Regions from separate parts of the Variovorax sp. VRV01 genome, predicted to be linked through region 1. Evidence: predicted binding sites of a transcription regulator. Region 1 holds the regulator's gene; the other holds the start of a gene.
The links. Region 1 encodes LexA, which represses DNA repair genes until DNA is damaged. Its sites were predicted from a motif close to ACTGTATNNNNATACAGT; they were not measured.
Positions count from the first base shown of each region.

Region 1 (7,133 bases):
CCGTTCATCGACGTGCTGCTGGTCATCCTGATCTTCCTGATGCTGTCGACCACCTACAGCAAATTCACCGAAATGCAGCTTCGGCTGCCGACGGCGGACGTGGATTCGCAGCGCGACTATCCCAAGGAAGTGATCGTGGCGGTCTCCGCCGACGGCCGCTACTCGATCAACAAGAAGCCCGTGGCCGACCGCAACGTGGACACCGTGGCCGCCGCGCTGGGCGCGGCCGCCACAGGCGGCAAGGACAGCGTGGTCATCATCAGCGCCGACGCCAGCAGCCCGCACCAGGCCGTGATCACGGTGATGGAAGCCGCTCGCCGCGTGGGCCTGGTGCAGATCACTTTCGCAGCCCAGTCGTCGGCGCAAACAGGGCACTGAGTGCCGTCGCAGGGCCGCAGCACCACCGGCACCACCGGCCCGATCGCTGTGCCGGCCTCGCGGCTGCAGCGCGCCTGGCTGGATCGCGGCGTCCTCGCCTGCCTGCTGTGGCCCCTGTCGCTGGTCTACGCAGCGCTTTTCGGGCTGCGGCGCTGGCTCTATCGGAAGGGATGGCGCACGATCGGACGCGTCCCGGTGCCGGTGATCGTGGTGGGCAACGTGCTTGCCGGGGGCGCAGGCAAGACCCCGGTCGTGATGGCGGTCGTGCGGCACCTGCAGGCCCGCGGGTTGCAGGTTGGCGTGGTGTCGCGCGGCTACGGCCGCCGCACCGGCGACTGCCGCGAAGTGCTCGCCGAGAGCAGCGCTGCCGACGCCGGCGATGAACCGCTGCTGATTCGCCGTGCCACCGGCGCGCCGGTGTTCGTGGCGCGGCGCCGCATCGAGGCTGCGCGCGCCCTGCTCGCCCGGCACCCGGCCACGCAGGTCATCGTGAGCGACGACGGGCTGCAGCACCTGGCGCTGGCGCGCGACATCGAGATCTGCGTGTTCGACGACCGCGGCGTGGGCAACGGCTGGCGGCTGCCCGCAGGCCCGCTGCGCGAGCGCTGGCCGCGCCCCTGCGACCTGGTGCTCCACAGCGGAGCGCACCCCGCATTCGAGGGCGGCTACACCGCCACCCGTGCCCTTGCGCACGATGCCGTGGCGAGCGACGGCAAACGCACGCCGCTCGAGGCACTGGCCGGCGAACCGCTGATCGCGCTGGCGGCCATTGCGCGGCCCGAAGCATTCTTCGGCATGCTGCGGGCGCGCGGGCTGACGCTTTCCGAGACGATCGCCCTGCCGGACCACCACGATTTCGAAGGCTGGCAGCGCCCCGCCGGGACCGGGCAGCGCCTCGTCTGCACCGAAAAAGACGCCGTCAAGCTGTGGCCCAGGGCGCCCGACGTGCTGGCGGTGCCGCTGGACTTCACACCCTCGCCGGAATTCTTCGCGGCGCTCGACGCAAAGCTATCATCGCTCGATGGATACCAAGCTGCTTGAACTGCTCGTCTGCCCCGTCACCAAGGGCCCGCTGACCTGGAACCCGGAGAAGCAGGAACTCTGCTCGCGCAGCGCGCGCCTGGCCTATCCGGTGCGCGACGGCATCCCCGTGCTGCTCGAGAACGAAGCGCGCACGCTGTCCGACGAAGAGCTGGGGCTGTGAGCGCCGCGCCGGGCCGCCCCAAGCAAGCTCGCTCCCGCCTGGCGGGAAGGCGCGCAGCGCCAAGGGTGCATCAATGAACTTCACTGTCCTGGTGCCGGCCCGGCTGGCTTCGACGCGGCTGCCCAACAAGCCGCTGGCCGACATCGCCGGCTTGCCCATGGTGGTGCGCGTGGCCCGGCGTGCCGGCCAATCCGCCGCCGCGCGCGTGGTGGTGGCGGGCGACGACGCGGCCATCGTCGAGGCGTGCGCAAGGCATGGCGTGGAAGCCATCCTGACCCGCCAGGACCACCCGAGCGGCTCCGACCGCCTGGCCGAAGCCTGCGAACAACTGGGGCTGGACGGCAACGACATCGTCGTCAACGTCCAGGGCGACGAGCCGCTGATCGACCCCGCGCTGATCGACGCCGTCGCATCCGCGCTGGCCGCACATCCGGAAGCCGCCATGAGCACGGCGGCCCACGAGATCGACTCGCTCGACGACTTCCTGAACCCGAACGTGGTGAAGGTGGTGCTCGATGCACAAGGCAACGCGCTGTACTTCAGCCGCGCGCCCATTCCATGGTGGCGCGACGGTTCCGCCAATGGCGCGCCACCCTCCGTGCTGCCCGCACCGGCTCCGCTGCGGCACATCGGCATCTACGGCTACCGCGCCGGCTTCGTGCGCAGCTTTCCTTCGCTGGCACCTGCGCCCGTCGAGGCCACCGAAGCGCTCGAACAGCTGCGTGCGCTGTGGCACGGGCATCGCATTGCGGTGCACGTCAGCCATGTCGCACCCGGGCCCGGCGTCGATACCCCCGCGGACCTCGAGCGCGTGCGCGCGGTCTTCGCCGCCGAACCGGCGCGCTAAAAAGTGCGCTGCCGCAAGCGTGGCAGCGGAAATTCTTCACGCGCTCGCATGCTATCCTCGACGCAACTCCGCCTTGCCCCGCTCCCGGGCTGACGCTTGGCGCGACACAAGATCGAAGAACCCTCCGAGGACACCATGAGACTAATTTTGCTGGGCGCGCCCGGGGCGGGCAAAGGCACGCAAGCAGCCTTCATCTGCCAGAAATACGGCATCCCTCAAATTTCGACCGGCGACATGCTGCGCGCCGCCGTCAAGGCCGGCACCCCGCTCGGACAGCAGGCCAAGGCCGTCATGGAGTCCGGTGGGCTCGTGAGCGACGACCTGATCATCAACCTCGTGAAGGAACGCATCGCGCAGCCCGATTGCGCCAGCGGCTTCCTGTTCGACGGCTTCCCCCGCACCATTCCCCAGGCCGACGCCATGAAGGCGGCTGGCGTCAAGCTCGACTACGTGCTCGAAATCGACGTGCCGTTCAGCGACATCATCGAACGCATGAGCGGCCGCCGTTCACATCCTGCGTCGGGCCGCACCTACCACGTCAAGTTCAATCCGCCCAAAGTGGAAGGCAAGGACGACGTCACGGGCGAAGACCTGATCCAGCGCAAGGACGACGAGGAAGAAACCGTGCGCAAGCGGCTCGAGGTCTACAGCCAGCAGACGCGTCCGCTGGTCGACTACTACTCGGCCTGGGCCAAGGCCGATCCGGCTTCGGCGCCGAAGTACCGCGCGATCCAGGGCGTGGGCAGCGTCGAAGAGATCAAGCAGCGCGCACTCGCGGCCCTCAGCAGCTGAGCCTCCTCGGCTGCCCGCGGCCGCCGCTCAGGCGGCCGCCGTTTCCATCAGTTCCAGCATCAGCGCGATGCGCGCCTTGACGGGCGTGAGCGCACCGGCGTCCCGCAGCGGATCGCCGGGCTTGGGCAGGATGCGTCCGTTCGCGCAACGGGTGGCACGCAGCACTGCCACGCCCGCGGCCTGCGCCCGCAGCGCCGCCGCCTCGAGCGCATGGTGCACCGTGCCATTGCCGGTCGCGGCCACGACCAGTCCGCGGATCGGTTCGGCAGCGCCCGATGCGCGCTCCTGCAGCAGCAGGTCGACGAGCGCGCCGCTTGCGCCCGCATGGCTGGTGACGATCTCCACGCGCGGCCAGCGCACCTCCGCCCCTGCCTTCGCTTCAGGAAGCTTCGCGGCCCCGCCCGCCGCCTGCGGCCAGTCGCGCAGGCGCCGCACCGCGCCCTCTTCCACATAGCCGATCGGCCCGGCATCGCCCGATGAAAACGCGTCCGGCCGGTAGGTGTGCACCTTCTGCACATCGAGCGCGCCGTGGATGGCACCCGCGCAGACCACCGTCACACCGTGCGCCGCCGATGTGGCCGCGACGGCGATGGCATCGCGCAGATTCTGCGGACCGTCGGGCGAGAGCGAGCTGGCCGGGCGCATGGCGCAGGTCAGCACCACGGGCTTGCCGGACGCAAGCGCCGCCTGGAGGAAGAAAGCCGTTTCCTCGATGGTGTCGGTGCCGTGCGTGATCACCACGCCCGCCACGTCGGCCTCGGCCAGCCAGAACGTGCAGCGCGTGGCGAGCTGCAGCCAGACGTCGAAAGCCATGTCCTTGCTGTCGAGCTGCGCCACCTGCTCCGCCACGAGCGCCACGCCTGCGGGCGCATCGATGCCGCCGAGCAGGTCCGCCACGCCCACCTCTCCAGCGGTGTAGCCAATGTTGTCGGCACCGCTCGCGGCCCGGCCTGCAATGGTGCCGCCGGTGCCCAGGACCACGATGCGCCGCAGGCCGGAGGAAGGGGAATTAACCATGGGTTGCCAACTTTTAAAAACTGGTTAAAAATACAGGTACTGGATATTCAGCCAGTGCCGCAAGGAACCACATATGCAGTTCGCCGTGAAGCTTACCGCCCGCCAGCAGCAGATCCTGGACTTGATCCAGAGCGCCATTGCCCGTACCGGCGCGCCGCCCACGCGGGCCGAAATCGCCAATGAGCTGGGTTTCAAGTCGGCCAATGCCGCCGAGGAGCACCTGCAGGCGCTGGCCCGCAAGGGCGTGATCGAACTTGTCAGCGGCACTTCGCGCGGCATCCGGCTCAAGGGCGATGCGCTGCGCTCGCTCAACGAGACGCGCCACCGCGAAGGCGGCCAATTCTCGCTCTCGCTGCCCGGCATGTCGCAGCTCGCGCTGCCTCTGATCGGCCGCGTGGCGGCGGGCTCGCCCATCCTCGCGCAGGAACACGTCGACCAGACCTATTACGTCGAGAACACGCTGTTCCAGCGCCAGCCCGACTACCTGCTCAAGGTGCGCGGCATGTCCATGCGCGACGCCGGCATCATGGACGGCGACCTGCTCGCGGTCCAGGCCACCAAAGAAGCGCGCAACGGCCAGATCGTGGTGGCGCGCCTGGGTGACGAAGTCACGGTCAAGCGCCTCAAGCGCAACAAGCAGGTCATCGAGCTGCATGCTGAAAACCCTGACTACCCGACCATCGTGGTCCAGCCCGGCGAGCCCTTCGAAATCGAAGGCCTGGCGGTGGGCCTGATCCGCAACACCATGCTGATGTAGGCCTTCGCGGCCTGCCGAAAGCAGCAACCCATCCGGCCGCAACAGGTGGCGGGCGTATGGCGCTTTGTCGCCATCACCCTGTTGCGTCCATTCAAAGAAATCCTGCCTGTGTTCAACCTCAGACTTTTTTGGAGTTCACATGGGAATCGCCCTCCTCGCCATCGCTGATTTGTGGATGCCGCTGCAATCGCTTGCAAGCCGGCTGCTGCCGGCACGCCGCCCGGCGCGGCGCGACACCGGCAGCAGCTCCGCCGGGTTGCGCTACGTCGCGGTCCGGCCGGCCTGCGCGGCCCGCGACCACGCGGCAACCCCCAAAGCGGCGCCGGCGCCCGTGCGGCCGCTGCGCGTCATCCGCGTGGTCGACGGCCCGCAGGGCGAAAGACGCAACACCAACCGCATGGTGATTTCGGGCCGCATGGCCGACGTCTGCGCCGAGCTCGACCGGCTGGCGGCACTCGAGGCGATGGAAACCATCAGCCCCGCGCCCCGCTCCACCCAGTTGCACTGAACCCGTGCACCCCGGTGACCACTGCCCGGGGTGGGTATCCAAACGTTCACACGCGCGTCACGCCAATGCTGCGAGGCACAATGGCACGCCATGAACATTGTGATCCTCGACGATTACCAGGACGCCGTGCGCAAGCTGCGCTGCGCCGCCAAGCTGGACGCGTACGCAGCCAAGGTCTACACCAACACGGTCAAGGGCATCGGGCAGCTTTCGGTCAGGCTGAAGGATGCCGACGTGATCGTGCTGATCCGCGAGCGCACCCAGATCTCCCGCCAGCTGATCGAAAAGCTCCCCAAGCTCAAGCTCATTTCGCAGACCGGGCGCGTCGGCGGCCATATCGACGTCACGGCCTGCACGGAGCGCGGCGTGGCGGTGGCCGAGGGCACCGGCTCGCCCCAGGCGCCTGCCGAGCTGACCTGGGCGCTGATCATGGCGGCCATGCGCCGCCTGCCGCAGTACATCAGCAACCTCAAGCACGGAGCCTGGCAGCAGTCGGGGCTCAAGTCGGCCTCCATGCCGCCCAATTTCGGGCTGGGCTCGGTGCTCAAGGGCAAGACGCTCTGCATCTGGGGCTACGGCCGCATCGGCCAGCTGGTGGCGCGCTACGGGCAGGCCTTCGGCATGCAGGTGGTGATCTGGGGGCGCGAGGCAAGCTGCGCCAAGGCGCGGTCCGACGGCTTCCAGGTGGCACAGAACCGCCACGAGTTCTTCGCCGCGGCCGACGTGCTGTCGGTGCATCTGCGGCTCAACGAGGAAACCAACGGCCTGGTCAAGCTCGAGGACCTTTCGCGCATGAAGCCGACGGCGCTCTTCGTCAACACCTCACGCGCCGAACTGGTCGAGGCCGATGCCCTGCTTGCTGCGCTCAACCGCGGCCGGCCCGGACTGGCGGCGGTCGACGTGTTCGAGAGCGAGCCGCCGCTGCAGGGCCATGCGCTGCTGCGGCTGGAGAACTGCATCTGCACGCCGCACATCGGCTATGTCGAGCAGGACAGCTACGAAAGCTACTTCGGCCAGGCTTTCGACAATGTCGTGAGCTTCATCAAGGGCAATCCCACCAACATCGTGAACCCCGGCGCGCTGCAGGTTCGCCGGTGACCCCATGAGCCGCCGGGCCGCCCCGAGGCAAATACCGCGGCCGAAGGCGAAGGTTCTTCAGTGAGCCGCCCCGCGCCGCGTGGCGCACTGTGGGCCTTGCTGGCCGGCAATTTCGTGATCGGCACGGGCGTGATGGTGGTGCCGGGCACGCTCAACGAAATCAGCGCGTCGCTGTCTGTCTCGGTGGCGACCGCGGGCCAGTTGATCATGGTCGCCGCGGTCGTGATGTGCCTGGGCGCGCCGCTGCTCGCGGCAGCGGTCGCAGGCTGGGACCGCCGCCGGCTGCTCGCTCTCACCCTGCTCTGGTACGCGGCCGGGCACGCCGCTGCGGCGCTGATGCCGAGCTTCGGCGCCCTGCTGCCGGTGCGCATGCTCACGGTGGTAGCGCCTGCGATCTTCACGCCCCAGGCCGCGGCCTGCGCCGGCATGCTGGTGCCACCGGAACAGCGCGGGCGCGCCGTGACCTTCGTCTTTCTGGGCTGGTCGCTGGCCTCGGTGCTCGGCCTGCCCATCGGTGCGCTGGTGGGCGGCC
Region 1 is NZ_JACVBS010000007.1:106,032-113,164, reverse strand. Features, by position in the region: gene IB278_RS14335 (ExbD/TolR family protein) at 1-378, shown strand, start outside; gene lpxK (tetraacyldisaccharide 4'-kinase) at 379-1,419, shown strand; gene IB278_RS14325 (Trm112 family protein) at 1,400-1,582, shown strand; gene kdsB (3-deoxy-manno-octulosonate cytidylyltransferase) at 1,656-2,429, shown strand; gene adk (adenylate kinase) at 2,565-3,221, shown strand; gene IB278_RS14310 (asparaginase) at 3,249-4,238, opposite strand; gene lexA (transcriptional repressor LexA) at 4,312-4,995, shown strand; gene IB278_RS14300 (hypothetical protein) at 5,135-5,503, shown strand; gene IB278_RS14295 (D-2-hydroxyacid dehydrogenase family protein) at 5,594-6,601, shown strand; gene IB278_RS14290 (MFS transporter) at 6,662-7,133, shown strand, end outside.

Region 2 (7,133 bases), on a different contig from region 1:
CGCCGAAGCCGAGGATCTGCTTGAAGATGGCCTCGGCGAACTCGGCCTTGTAGCCGTGGTCGGTCATGCCCTTCACGAGCTTGTGGTGGAACTTCTCGAGGCCGCCCTTGCGCTTCCATGCCGCCATCGCGCGGCGCAGCTGGTCGGCTTCGTCGGCGGTGAACCTGGCCGCGATCATCGCGATCTGCATCACCTGCTCCTGGAAGATCGGAATGCCCAGCGTGCGCTCCAGCGCGGGCTTCAGTTCTTCCTTCTCGTAATGGATCGGCAAGCGCTTGGCCACCCGCTCGCGCTGCTTGAGGTAGGGATGCACCATGCCGCCCTGGATGGGCCCGGGCCGCACGATCGCGACCTCGATCACGAGATCTTCGTAACTCTGCGGCTTCAGTCTCGGCAGCATCGACATCTGCGCCCGGCTCTCGATCTGGAACACGCCGATGGTGTCGGCGTCGCAGATCATGTCGAACACCTTCGGGTCGTCGTTGGGGATCTGGTGCATCTGCACCATCGATCCGCGCCAGCGGTTCATGTGGTCGAGCCCGCGCCGTATCGCGCTGAGCATGCCGAGCGCGAGCACGTCGACCTTGAGCATGCCCATGGCTTCGAGGTCGTCCTTCTCCCACTGGATGACGGAGCGGTCCTTCATGGACGCCTTCTCGACCGGCACCAGCCGCGTGAGCCGGGTGTGCGTGAGCACGAAGCCGCCCACGTGCTGGCTCAGGTGGCGCGGAAAGCCCTTGAGCCGCCGCGTCATCTCGATCCATTGCACCAGCTTGAGTTCGTCCTCCTCCACGCCGACGCGCGCGGCCGCCTTGAACAGCTGCTCGCCCAGCACGGTGTCGTCGAACCAGTAGTGGTCCTTGGCGAATTCGTCGATCAGCCGTTCGTCGATGCCCATGGCCTTGCCGACGTCGCGCAGGGCGCTGCGCGCGCGGTAGCAGATGACGACGGCCGCGATGGCTGCGCGATCGCGGCCGTACTTCTCGTAGATGTACTGGATGACCTCTTCGCGCCGCTGGTGCTCGAAGTCGACGTCGATGTCGGGCGGCTCGTGGCGGTGCCGGCTCAGGAAGCGCTCGAACAGCAGGTGGCCTTTTTCAGGATTGATCGCGGTGATGCCCAGGCAATAGCAGACCGCCGAATTGGCCGAGGAGCCGCGGCCCTGGCAGAGGATGTCCTGCGACTTGGCGAAGCGCACGATGTCTTCCACCGTGAGGAAGAACATCTCGTACTTCATCTCGACGATCAGCGCGAGTTCCTTCTCGAGCTGCGCCCGCACCTTGGCGGGAATGCCCTCGGGATAGCGAAGCGCCGCCCCCTCCCACGTCTTGCGCACCAGCGTCTCGGCCGGCGTCTCGCTGCTGCCCACGGTTTCGAGCGGGTACTTGTAGTTCTCGCGGATCACCTCGGGATCGAACCGGCAGCGTTCGGCCACCACCAGCGTGTTCGACAGCATCTGGGGCAGATAGAGCTCGGCCAGCCGCACCCGCTGCCGCAGGTGCCGCTCGGCATTGGGCTGCAGCGCAAAGCCGCATTCGGCCACCGTTTTTCCTTCGCGCACGGCCGTCAGCACGTCGTGCAGCGGCTTGCTCGAACGCGCGTGCATGTGCACGTCGCCGGCCGCCACCAGCGGCACGCCCGTTTGCTCGCCCGCCTGCAGCAGCGCGGCGAACCAGAGGTCGTCGTCGAGCTCGTTGAGCATTTCCACGGCCAGCCACAGGTTGCCTGCGTAGAGCGCCTTGGCGGCCAACAGGTCTTCATGCAGCGTGGCCGCATTCACGGCGGCACCCGGCGCGCGGTGCGGCACGAAGAGAACCTGGCAGTCCTGCAGCGAGGCCACGTCGCTGTGCTCCCAGCTCACGCGGTACTCGCCCTTGGGCAGTTCGGTGTTGCGCGCGGCGGTGATGAACTCGCAGAGGTTGCCCCAGCCTTCCGTGCCGTTGGCGATCACCACCAGCCTGAAGCGCTCGAAACGGAATTCGCTGCCGAACAGCAGCCGGAAGCCGGGGTTGCGCGGGAGCGGCGCTTCGTCGGGATGCTCGCGCTCGTATTCCGCGAGCTTGGCCGGCAGCTCGCGCAGGCAGACATGGGCGCGCACGATGCCCGCCACCGAGCATTCGTCGGTGATGGCCAGCGCCGTGTAGCCGAGCTGGTAGGCGCGCTCGACCAGTTCCTCGGGCGTCGAGGCGCCGCGCTGGAAGCTGAAGTTGCTGAGGCAGTGCAGCTCGGCGTAGTCGGGCAGCGTGGGGGCAGGCTTCCTGCGCAAAGGCAAGGGCAGCGCATGCACCTTGGCCGAGTTGCGCCCGCGCAGCTGCTTTTCGCTCAGGTCAGGCATAGAACCCCTGCAGGTACCAGCGCACCTCGGCCGGAGAAAAGCGCGCCGAGGGCCGCTCGCGAAAGATCCACACCAGGCCGGCCTCGGGGCTTTCCGCCACGTAGTAGTCGCGCATCGCCGGCTGGCCGCCGTCTTCCTTGCCGCCCCACCAGCCCGCCTCGATGCGCTGCGGCCCGACCAGCTTGCGCAGCGGGCCGCGGTAGCACGGGCTCTCGCCATCCATCTCGAGCAGCAGCGGCTCGGGCAGCAGCCAGGGCGGGTAGAGGGCATCGGGCTGCAAAGCCGCGGCCTTCGCTTGCTTGCCGGCCTTGTCCGCCAGCGCCTTGTCCTGCTGCAGCGCGGGGCGCCAGGCCTGCTTGCGCTCGGGCCGGTGGTCGGCCTGCGCAGCGGGCACCACCACCTGGTGCGCTCCGAGCCGCACGCTGAGCCGCTCGACCATCTCGTGCAGCTTGTCGCCCTTGCGGTTGTCCTCGGGCAGGAAGCTGGTGCTGGCGCCGGCCCACGGATCGGTCTCGAGCGTGCGCAGCCGGAGCCAGCTCGCAGGTGCCGCGAGCGTGGTGAGAGCCAGCTTTTCGGACAGCAGGCGGCGCAGGTGCGCCATGTCCTGCGTGGGCTCGGCCGTGCGCACGGTGACCTGCTGGTGCGGCGGCAGGTTCACGCCATTGAAGCGCTTGAGATCGAGCGTCCACTGCAGTTCGAGCGCACGCGCGCCGCGCTGGCGCGCGCGCAGCCAGATCTGCAGCGCCGCGAGCAGGCGATTGGCCGACCACATCAATTCGGGTGCGGTCTCGGCCAGCGCGGGCAGCTCCAGCTTCTGCTCGAACACGTCGGGCAGCGTGAGCCAGTCGTGGCTTTCAGGTCGCAGGCCCCAGGCGGTGTCGAGCGCTTCGCGCAGTTCCACGCCAAAGCGCCGCGTGAGGCCGCCGCGCGGCAGGGCCGCCACCTCGCCCCAGGTGCGGCAGCCCAGGCGCGCGAGCAGGTCGAGGTGGGGACGCGCGGCCGTCAGCGTGTCCAGCGGCAGGCCGGCGGGAATGTCCCTGGGCCGGCTCTCGTTGCGCTCGAACAGGCGCAGCCGCGCCAGCGCGATCAGGCTCGTGGCGCCCTGCGCGCCGCGCATCACGGCGCCGGGCGCGGGGTTCTCGTGGGCCAGCTGGCGCATCAGCGACGAGCGCCCGCCCCACAGGCGCTCGCAGGCCGAGACTTCGAGCATCAGCGCCTCGTCCTGCCAGGCGACGTGCGGCGTGTAGCGCAGCGCCCACCAGCCCAGCGCCTCGGGCGTGGGAAGCACCGGGGCATCGGGCGCGTCGGCATCAAGCGACCACCGCAACGCGATCCAGTGCATTTCCGTTTCCTTTCCACGCGTCGATGCGCACCACGGTGGCCGACCCGGCCGCCTCGGTGGCCGGCGCCGTGCCCTGCTGCTGCAGCCGCAGCTTGCGGCGCAGCCGGGCGGCGGCCAGCAATGCGGCCATGCGCTCGTTGCGCGCGGGCAGCATGACGGGCGCGGCCAGCGGCGGACCGCGGCGCTTCAAGATGCGCAGTTCGATCTGCGACGCATCGGCCTCGCAGCTTTCCACCTGAAGGCGCAGCCGCGCCGGCGATGCGCCCTGCGCGGCCGAGGCGGGCCGGCACACGAAGAGCAGCACCTCGTGCTGGGCGGCCGCCAATTGCAGCCGCCGCAGTTCGCCCACCCGGGCCTGCGGCAGCCAGGCCAGCACGGCCGCCACGTCGGCGCAGCGCAGCGCCTGCTCGCAGGCCCACAGCCGCGCGGCCGGCGCCTCGCTGCGGACCCACATCAGCGCCTCCACCGGCAGCCCCTGCGCCGCGAGCGCCGCCGCGCAGGGCTCGTAGGGCGCGCCGATCAGCACCACCGGCCCGCCGTGCGCGGCCACTGCCTGCGCCAGCGCGGGCAGCAGCAGGCGCCAGACATGCGCTTCGGGCGCGGTCTGCAGCAGCTCCGTCATGGCGCCGACCGGCCATCCGCCGCCCGGCAACTCCGCGTCGAGCGCGGCGTGGCCGGTGGTAACCACCTGCGCGTCGGCCAGCCCGAGCTCGTCGGCATGCCAGACGCCGCGGCCCGCGGCAGCGGAAAAGGAGTCGAGGAAAGGGAGGCCCATGATTCAACTGTTAACTGTATTTTTATACAGTATTCCATGCATCGCAACCGCAAAGCCGGCTGGAGGGGCTTTTCTCGCGCGGTGGCCCTCTGCGCCGTCCCGGCCGATACTGAAAGCTCGAACGGCAAAGCCACCCCCGGAGGACTTTTTTTCCCGTGACCCTGCAGGCAAACGGTCTTTCCCTCACGCGCGCCCGGCTGCTGCGGCTGGGCATGGCGCTGTGCGCCGGCGCGGCGCTTCCCCCCGCATCCGCGCAGCAAGGCAGCCTGAAGATGAATACCCGCCCCATCCCCTCCACGCAAGAAGCCCTGCCGGTGGTCGGCTGCGGCACCTGGATCGGCTTCGACCAGCGCCCCGGCAGCGACGAATACCAGCGCCTGCCCGGCGTGCTCGACGCCCTCTTCGCAGCCGGCGGCACGGTGATCGATAGCTCGCCGATGTACGGCCGCTCCGAGGAAAGCACCGGCGAGCTGCTGGCCGCCGCAGCGAGGCCGCGCGAGACCCAGGCCTTTCTCGCCACCAAGGTCTGGACCTCGGGCCGCGAGGCCGGCATCGCGCAGATGGAGCAGTCGTTCGCGCGGCTGCGCACCCAGCGCATGGACCTGATGCAGGTGCACAACCTGATGGACTGGAAGACCCACCTCGCCACGCTGCGCGGCTGGAAAGAGAAAGGCCGCGTGCGCTACATCGGCATCACGCACTACACGGCCTCGGCCTACCGCGAAGTCGAGGCCGTGCTGCGCGCCGAGAAGCTCGACTTCCTGCAGATCAACTATTCGCTCGACGCGCGCGAGGCCGAAGAGCGCCTGCTGCCGCTCGCAGCCGAACGCGGTGTGGCGGTGATCGTCAACATGCCCTTCGGCGGCGGTGGCCTCTTGCGCCGGCTGCGCGGCAAGCCCCTGCCTGCCTGGGCCGGCGAGATCGGCTGCACGAGCTGGGCGCAGGTGCTGCTGAAGTTCGTGCTGAGCCAGCCGGCCGTGACCTGCACGATTCCCGGCACCAGCCGCGCCGAGCACATGGCCGACAACGCCGCGGCCGGCGCAGGCGCGTTCCCGGATGCGGTGTTCTGGCGCCGCAACGCGGAATCGATCGGGCTCTGACCCGCCACCGCGGCTATTCGAACTTGACGTTGTGCTGCCGCACGGTCGCGCCGAAGGCCTCGTACTGCGCGCGGAAGAATTCGGCGAACTTCGCGGGGCTCATGCCGTAGCCCTCGAAGCCCTGCTGCACCAGCTGCGCATGCACCTCGGGCCGCTTGAGCGTGTTCTGCAACTCCTGCGACAGCTTGTCGGTGATCGCCTGCGGCAGCCCCGGCGGCCCGAAGAAGCCGGCCCAGGGCGTGATGGTGAGCTTGCCCAGCCCGAGCTCGCCGCCCGTGGGCACGTCGGGCAGCAAGGCGCTGCGCTGCGGCAGCAGCGTGACCAACGCGCGGATGCGCCCCTCCTTCACGAAGCCCGGCGCCAGCGTGCCGGTGGTGAACATCATGTGGATCTGCCCGCCCAGCAGGTCGGTCATGGCCTGCATGTCGCCCTTGTAGCGCGCGTTGACCACCTTGCGCTCGCCCAGCAGCTGCAACATGGCCAGCTCCGAAGCGCTGTTGCTCGATGCCGAGTTGTAGGCGCCGGGCCTGGCCGCCACCATGGCCAGCAGCTCGTTCACGCTCTTCACCGGCAGGCTGGCCGGCACCACCAGGAACATCGAGAACTGGCCGGCCGAGCTGATCGGCGTGAAGGCCTTGAACGGGTCGTAGGGCGGCGTCGGCCGCAGCGTGGGCGCCGCCACCATCGCGGTGTTGGTGCCCATCAGCAGCGTATAGCCGTCGGGCTTGGCGGACGACGTGGCCTGCGCCGCCAGCACGCCGTCGGCGCCGGGGCGGTTCTCCACGATCACCTGCTGGCCGAGCTGCCTGGACAGGCCCTCCGCGATGATGCGCGTGAGCGCGTCGGCGCCGCCGCCGGGCGCGAAGCCGACGATCAGGCGCAGCGGCTTGTCCGGATAGCTGCCCTCGGCGCTCCATGCTGCCGCGCCCGGCAGCATGGCCAGCGTGCCGCCGGCCGCGAGGGCCGCTAGCGTCAGGTTTCTGCGTCGCATGTCGTTGCTCCTTCTTCAGTCAAAAGAGATGCCGCACGCCGAGCTCCCAGCCCGACGAGCGGCGCCCGCCCGCCGGTGCCACGCCGCCGCTCACCACGTAGCGCGCCTGCCCGCCGTTCATGAGCCGCGCATAGGTGCCGTAGAGCGCCGTACGCTTGGAAAGGTTGTGCACGTAGCCGATGCCGAACTGGCGCGCGTCGTCGCGGTTGCGCGGCATGCCGTTGGCGTTGCGCAGGCTCTCGTCGCTGCGGTCGTCCAGGTAGGCGTAGCTCAGGCGGATGCGGCCGACCTCGAAGGCCGGAATGTGCGCGCCGATCTCGGCGGTGTTCTTGCGCACCGTGCCGGCAGCAAGCTTCACCGTCACCTTGTTGTAGAGCGCGAAGAATTTCGCAAAGCCCGCGTCCCACGTGCCGCCGATGTTGGCATGCGTGTAGTTGCCGATGGCGGCGGTGGCGTCGAAGTGCGTGCGCGTGACGGCCGCGGCAATGTCGAACGCACCCGCGGCAAAGCCGAAGCGCGCACCGGCAAAGTTGCCGTCGTCGCGGTTCGGCGCAGTGGAGTCGTTCTCCCCGGTGCCGATCATCGCCATG
Region 2 is NZ_JACVBS010000004.1:263,752-270,884, forward strand. Features, by position in the region: gene IB278_RS09540 (error-prone DNA polymerase) at 1-2,335, opposite strand, end outside; gene IB278_RS09545 (Y-family DNA polymerase) at 2,328-3,677, opposite strand; gene imuA (translesion DNA synthesis-associated protein ImuA) at 3,646-4,452, opposite strand; gene IB278_RS09555 (aldo/keto reductase) at 4,665-5,552, shown strand; gene IB278_RS09560 (Bug family tripartite tricarboxylate transporter substrate binding protein) at 5,566-6,543, opposite strand; gene IB278_RS09565 (porin) at 6,563-7,133, opposite strand, start outside.
Region 2: the regulator LexA is predicted to act here: its motif matches at 4,466-4,483, upstream of imuA (translesion DNA synthesis-associated protein ImuA).